Linked DNA regions of Arcticibacter tournemirensis. The protein of the gene in region 1 binds, or shares a complex with, the protein of each later gene. Links are inferred from orthologs where the notes say so. Each region holds a gene or a part of one and is shown in the gene's direction. Other genes may lie near its edges. The genes, in order: tsaB and tsaD.

Region 1 (3,201 bases):
TAGTTTTTATAACTAAACCGCACAAAAATAGGGAAAATTGTTCGTTTGACAGGAGCGTGGTCCTTACTCTTACACAGCAATTACAATGATGTGAATTGCGGGCTGCATGTAGTGCGTTGCAGGTTTAGGATTTAAGTTAATTACAAGCTTTCCTGCTGGATGTTTTATTCGGATAAATTAATTTGACTTTGAAAAAAATCTACCTATATTTGCGCTCTTGTTTTTAAGAGCTACATTTTTATAATCATGAAAAGAACATTCCAGCCTTCTCAGAGAAAAAGAAGAAATAAGCACGGGTTCAGAGAGCGTATGAGCACCGCAAATGGTAGAAGGGTACTAGCTTCCAGAAGAGCTAAAGGCAGAAGAAGATTATCAGTATCTGACGAACGTCGTCATAAAGCATAATTTTTGATTGCAGCCCAAACGGTCTGGAGATCACTCTGCACAATCAGGCTAAAAGGCAATCAAAAGTGTACACATTTAAAAAAGAAGAACGGTTATGCAGTAAAAAGCTTCTGAGTAAGCTTTTTAGTAACGGTTCTTCTTTTCTTGTATATCCTTTCAGAGTCGTTCATATTCCCGAATCCGGTGATTTGGTATTTCCTTCGCAGGTCGTTATTATCGTTCCCAAGCGGAGGTTTAAACACGCAAATGAACGAAATCTCATAAAACGGCGAATCCGCGAGTCTTACCGCCTCCACAAGGAAGAATTTTTATACTCATTTCTCCGCGAACACAACCTGAAGTTACTTCTGTCTTTGCAATATATTGGAAAGGAAATTGTTGAATACAAGGTGATTGAGAAAAAACTGCTTCTCGTTTTTAAGCAATTAAACAAGGCCTATGCTGAAGCCGGTTCTCAGAGCAATTAAATGGGTATTGGGATGGATCTTTCTGGTGCTGATCCGTTTGTACCAGTATCTCCTTTCGCCGCTTTTAGGGGCAGCCTGCCGGTTTACACCTACGTGTTCGCAGTATGGGGCTGAAGCTATTAAGAAATACGGACCTTTTAAAGGAGGCTGGCTAACATTGAAGAGACTTTCGAGGTGTCATCCCTGGGGAGGTCATGGACACGACCCTGTGCCTTAAACATAAAACTTTTATTCAAGTCATCTTATTCGCATCTTTGCCCTAATGGCACTTATCCTGCAAATAGAAACAGCTACTACTTCGTGCTCGGTAGCTTTATCGCGCGATGGTAATACTATCGCCGTCAAAGAACTTAATGAACGGAATGCACATGCGTCATCGGTCACTCTTTTTATCGAGGACGTGATGAAGGCCGGGAATTACTCCATGAAAGATCTTGATGCTGTCTCGGTGAGTATGGGCCCCGGTTCTTATACTGGCCTTCGCATCGGTGTCTCAACAGCTAAAGGTCTATGTTATGCGCTGGACATTCCGTTAATCTCAGTAAATACATTAACATCTATGGCCTCAAAAATGCAGGAACAATATCAGACCCGTGAGGTATTGTTCTGCCCGATGATTGATGCCAGGCGGATGGAAGTGTATACTGCGGTTTTCGACAAGGCAGTAAATGTGCTCCAGCCGGTGGAGGCAAAGATTATCGATAGCGATTCGTTTGCTGAACTGCTTGATCAAAATATTGTTGTCTTCTTTGGAGATGGGGCGCCGAAATGCAAAGACGTATTGGGAGCAAATCCAAATGCTGTGTTTGTGGACGATTTTATAAACTCTGCTGCAGATATGAGCAAGCTTGCTTTTGAGAAGTTCGGTCAGCAGCAATTTGAAGACGTGGCGTATTTTGAGCCGTATTATCTGAAAGACTTCATTGCAGGGGGCAAGGGCTTGTAAGCCAGATTTCATTCCTGCCTTTTTCCAAGGATACGCTGAAAGAAGCCTGGTTTTGCGCCTGGCTTCAGGTTTATGCCTGGAATGTAATTGTCGTTCTGAGGCCTGCTCATAATCCTTCCGAACTTCAGGGAAAAACCCAGGTAGAAGGAAGCTCCACTATAGCCATTGCCTACAGTTTCGTCTGAATTAATTAAGGCCTTTTGTGTATCCATGGTTTTAAAAAGCTGGTCGCTTCCCAGAAAAAACTCTGTATTTGGTGATTTCATCATCACCTGGGCACCAACTTCAAAAAAGTTGTTCAGGTTATAATCGGTAGAAAGACTTAAATTGAGACTTTTATATCTGTAGGTGTTGACCAATGCGATATCGCCTCCTTTGTAAAAAAGATTTTTGGATAATAAGAGATTGGGCTGATAGTTCCCCAGGTCTTTATTGAACAGTATCTCGGCTTTTCCGTTAATGAGAGTAGTGTAACCTTTCCTTTGCAGTTTACTCTTGATCTCATGCCACAGGCTGTCTTTTACCATTCCAGCTTCAATCGTATAGTTTTTGTCCCTGAACATATAGGAATCTTTGCTCCATTTAATAAAGCCTATATCTTTCAGGTTCGCAAGGAAGTACCACCCGCGCTTTGATTTATAGTTCCCGCTCAAGCTAAATGCAAGTCCGGGATTTTTAAACCCTGGACGAATCATTTTACCTTCGATGTCGTCGTAGTAAAAGTTAGTACGCAGATCTCCGTCAATGTAGACATCATAGTCGAGTGTCTCCGTGTTGATGTTTAAACCGGAAGAATTGATTTTTATCTTGCTATAAGCAATTCCGCTCAGATAACTCAACTTTATCCCATAAGCCAGCCGCTTGTTGTAATTTTCACGGAAGGTAAACCCGAACTGATGATAAGACTGGGCATACACATTGGTGTTAAACATATTGTTATCAAAGAGTTGATTGTCTAACTGCTTGTCAATGATGCGCTTGTAATCCTGAAATACAATAAGAGTCTGATTTGTGGTTTCACCATAGTTCTCTGTTCTGACCTGCCATGAGAAACCAAGTTCGCGGTGGTATTTTACTGATTGAAATAGTTTGAAAGTGAGGAGATAGGCATTTTCGGCCGACGAAATACGCGTAAGCCCGGTTTCTTCTTCAGAAAGCGTTCGTGCATCATATTTACCGGTATATAAAGCTTTTTTAATAGTTGGAAGGCCTGGTCCAGATGTGCCATAGCTAACACCGGCAGCCGGAATGAAAAAGTTAAAAGCGTAATGCCGGCTGCTATCTGTTATAAACGCCTTTTGTGAGGGATTTTCAAATGAATCGTATAGTGTTCCTGTATTATACAAAGCAAATTGCTGTGCGCCCGCCCTCAGATTGAAAATA
Region 2 (3,302 bases), 3.1 Mb from region 1 along the record:
GATTAAGTCTGCGTCTTTCTTATTCGTGAAAAGCTGCTGAACATTGAGATCCAAATAGGTTTTATTGATGTAAGGAAGTCCTTTAATATCAAAGTTTCCGCGGACGTACGTAGCCTGCCCCGCTTTAACTGAAAAATTACGGGCTTTGATATTATTAACGTAGCCACTTAAATTACCATTGACTCTGACACTGATATCCATATGGCGAAGAGCGTCAGTGAAAAAAGCAATATCTTTTGAATAAACGGTCGTGTTTTTTAAGTTGCCCCTGACGAATACCTTTTTAACAAAGTTATTGAAATCACCAAATCGTGAATACTTCATCAAAAGGTAGTTTCTGATCGTGCTATTGCCAGCCTGCAGTAATAATTTATTGAACTCCATGCTATTGCTGTCGATAACCGCATTGGTGGTTAGATTCTTTAAATAAAAGCCACTCTTTTCCCTGAAGCTCATATTCCGTATCCCTGCCTTGAAAATATGGTTTTTGGTATCGAGGTTCAGAACGGTTGTGTTGAGATTGAACAGAGAGACATCATTGAAGTTTATTCCCTTTATTGTATCGTTGCTGTTGAAGTTGCGGTATCTTAAAGCGGTATTGTTTAAAACGATCCTGTCGAAGGTAATATCGTAAGGCCTTTTAGAAGGTTTCTTTTTTGGCTTGGGTTTACCCGAGTCGAAATAGTTGATGATAAACTGCAGGTTGGTGGTTCCGTCTTTGTACTTTTTAAGGAAGAACTTTCCATTATCGAGCTGAGCCGTATTTACAGATACTTTGCGTAGGCGTATTGACAAAAGATTGAGATCGACACTGAACTTAGGAGCATATAATAAAGTATCTTTGTCGAGGTCCTGAAGGTAAAGGCCTTCCAGTACCACAGATTTAAACGGCTTGATATACAGAGAGCCAATATCTACTACCGTGTTCAGTTCTTTTGAAAGATATTTCGCGGTTCTCTTGGCAATATAGGTTTGTACAGGTTTAAACTGCAATGCAACAAAGAGGGATGCAATCAGCAGAATAATTACCGATAGCGTCCATAATGTTATTTTAAGTAGTTTTTTAATAGTTTTGCAGTTTAATTAATCACAACAATAAATAATATATCCGGTTTGGCTACAATTCTTGCTATTGAATCATCCTGCGACGAAACCTCTGCAGCTATCTGTATAGACGGTATAATGCGGTCTAATATTATCGCGACACAGGCGGTTCATCAAAAATATGGAGGGGTCGTACCGGAACTAGCCTCCAGGGCGCACCAACAAAATATTATTCCTGTCGTTCAGGAGGCTGTTGCGGCAGCAAAAATAAACAAAAAAGATATTGATGCAGTTGCTTTTACACGCGGGCCAGGTCTTTTAGGCTCGCTGCTTGTTGGTACCTCTTTTGCAAAGGCTTTTGCACTTGCAAATGATATACCTTTGGTTGAAGTAAACCACATGCAGGCCCATGTTCTGGCTCATTTTATTGATGATCCGAAACCTGCGTTTCCTTTCCTCTGTCTCACTGTTTCGGGAGGGCATACTCAAATTGTCCTGGTACGTGATTTCTTTAATATGGAAATTGTGGGTGAAACGAATGACGATGCCGCAGGAGAAGCTTTTGATAAAACAGCAAAAATTCTCGGCTTGCCCTATCCTGGCGGGCCGCTGATTGACAAATACGCCCGTGAGGGAAATCCTCTGGCATTCCCTTTTCCGGAACCACAGATTCCTGGTCTCGACTTCAGCTTCAGCGGGTTGAAAACATCTATTCTTTATTTTGTGAGGGACAGGCTAAAAGCAGATCCCGACTTTTTGAAGAATAATATGAACGACGTGTGCGCCTCTGTGCAGTACCGGATCATCACCATTTTAATTAATAAGCTGAGAAAGGCTGCAAAACAATATGGAATTAATGATATTGCCATTGCCGGCGGCGTATCGGCGAATTCAGGGCTTCGTGCTATGATGCAGGAGGCTGCAGAGAAATACAATTGGTCTGTTTTTATTCCTGCTTTTCAATATTGCACTGATAACGCTGCTATGATTGCTATTGCAGGGTATTATAAATATATGAACAAAGACTTTGCTTCACAGGATATTGCCCCTCTCGCACGAATGAACTTTTAACCTGAATTGAAATGCTGGTAACTACATTACTTTTTGTCGTTGTTTTTGCAGTCCCCTTGTTGGGCTTCTACTTTTACATTGCCCTTAAAGATAAGAATAAGCGGAAAATGATGGGGCTGTTAGTGATCATGCTCCTTTTCATTCTGGCGTCGGTGGTTGCCTATTTTGTGAACCGGGGAAAAGGCGTGTAGAACGACACAACCTGTGAGCGTAAAGAGAAAAAAAGCGGTCGTTATTGGTGCGGGTATTGCCGGCATCGCTTCAGCTATTCGTCTGAGGGCAAAAGGTTATGATGTAGACGTTTACGAGGCCAACTCTTATGCAGGTGGTAAATTATCTGAATTCGTGATTGAGGGATTCAGGTTTGATGCAGGTCCGAGTTTGTTCACGATGCCCCAGTATGTCGACGAACTTTTTCTTCTGGCTGGTAAAAAGCCCCCCGCATATTTCTCTTACCGCAAGCTTGATATTGTTTGCCGCTATTTTTATGAAGATGGAACGCGCATATCGGCCTGGGCCGATGAAGATAAATTTGCGTCTGAAATTGAAAATAAAACGGTTGATACAGCAAAGGCTATTAAGGCCTTCTTAAAGAAAAGCAGAAATATCTACGCAATTACACATCATGTTTTTCTCGAAAGATCACTTCATAAACTCGGCACCTATCTGCGCCTGCCGACGCTGATGTCATTTCTCCGGATGCCGGCTATTGATCCGTTCCGGACCATGAATGAAGCAAACAGCTCGTTTTTCAAGGACAGCAAAACTGTTCGTTTTTTTAACCGTTATGCCACATATAACGGGTCAGATCCTTACCGGGCGCCGGCCACTCTTAACATTATTCCTCATCTTGAACAACACTTTGGTGCCTGGTTTCCAGAGGGTGGAATGTACAGTATTACAAAATCTTTAGTAAAGCTTGCAGAAGACCTGGGTGTGAAATTTCATTACAACACACTTGTGCAGGAAATAATTGTTCGGGACGCACAGGCAAGGGGTGTTTTGATAAATGGCATGGTGGCGGAAGCAGATATTGTGATATCCAACATGGATGTGTGGTTTACCTATAAAAAGTTGTTAAAGGACCAGCTTCCTCCAAAACGGATATTAAAACAAGAGAGGAGCAGCTCCGCTTTAATTTTTTACTGGGGTATCCGGCATCGCTTCCCTGAACTTGACCTCCATAA

Evidence for each region.
Region 2: the proteins of tsaB (region 1) and tsaD are in contact, whole or in part, in a solved structure (PDB 4WQ4), measured with the Escherichia coli proteins. The link is inferred for Arcticibacter tournemirensis from one-to-one orthologs.

Annotation. Positions count from the first base shown.
Region 1 is NZ_VFPL01000001.1:4,212,586-4,215,786, reverse strand. The notes cover bases 104-2,976. They hold tsaB (tRNA (adenosine(37)-N6)-threonylcarbamoyltransferase complex dimerization subunit type 1 TsaB), read left to right. Parts: upstream 104-1,134; coding sequence 1,135-1,818; downstream 1,819-2,976. Other genes in these bases: BDE36_RS17715 (DUF5723 family protein), read right to left, coding at 1,827-2,976; yidD (membrane protein insertion efficiency factor YidD), read left to right, coding at 844-1,089; BDE36_RS17730 (ribonuclease P protein component), read left to right, coding at 471-872; rpmH (50S ribosomal protein L34), read left to right, coding at 247-405. Also shown: more of BDE36_RS17715, read right to left, coding at 2,977-3,201. UniProt on the Escherichia coli protein: Required for the formation of a threonylcarbamoyl group on adenosine at position 37 (t(6)A37) in tRNAs that read codons beginning with adenine.
Region 2 is NZ_VFPL01000001.1:1,149,223-1,152,524, forward strand. What follows is about bases 141-3,114. They hold tsaD (tRNA (adenosine(37)-N6)-threonylcarbamoyltransferase complex transferase subunit TsaD), read left to right. Parts: upstream 141-1,113; coding sequence 1,114-2,115; downstream 2,116-3,114. Other genes in these bases: BDE36_RS04820 (translocation/assembly module TamB domain-containing protein), read right to left, coding at 141-993; BDE36_RS04830 (hypothetical protein), read left to right, coding at 2,127-2,306; crtD (1-hydroxycarotenoid 3,4-desaturase CrtD), read left to right, coding at 2,320-3,114. Outside these bases: more of BDE36_RS04820, read right to left, coding at 1-140; more of crtD, read left to right, coding at 3,115-3,302.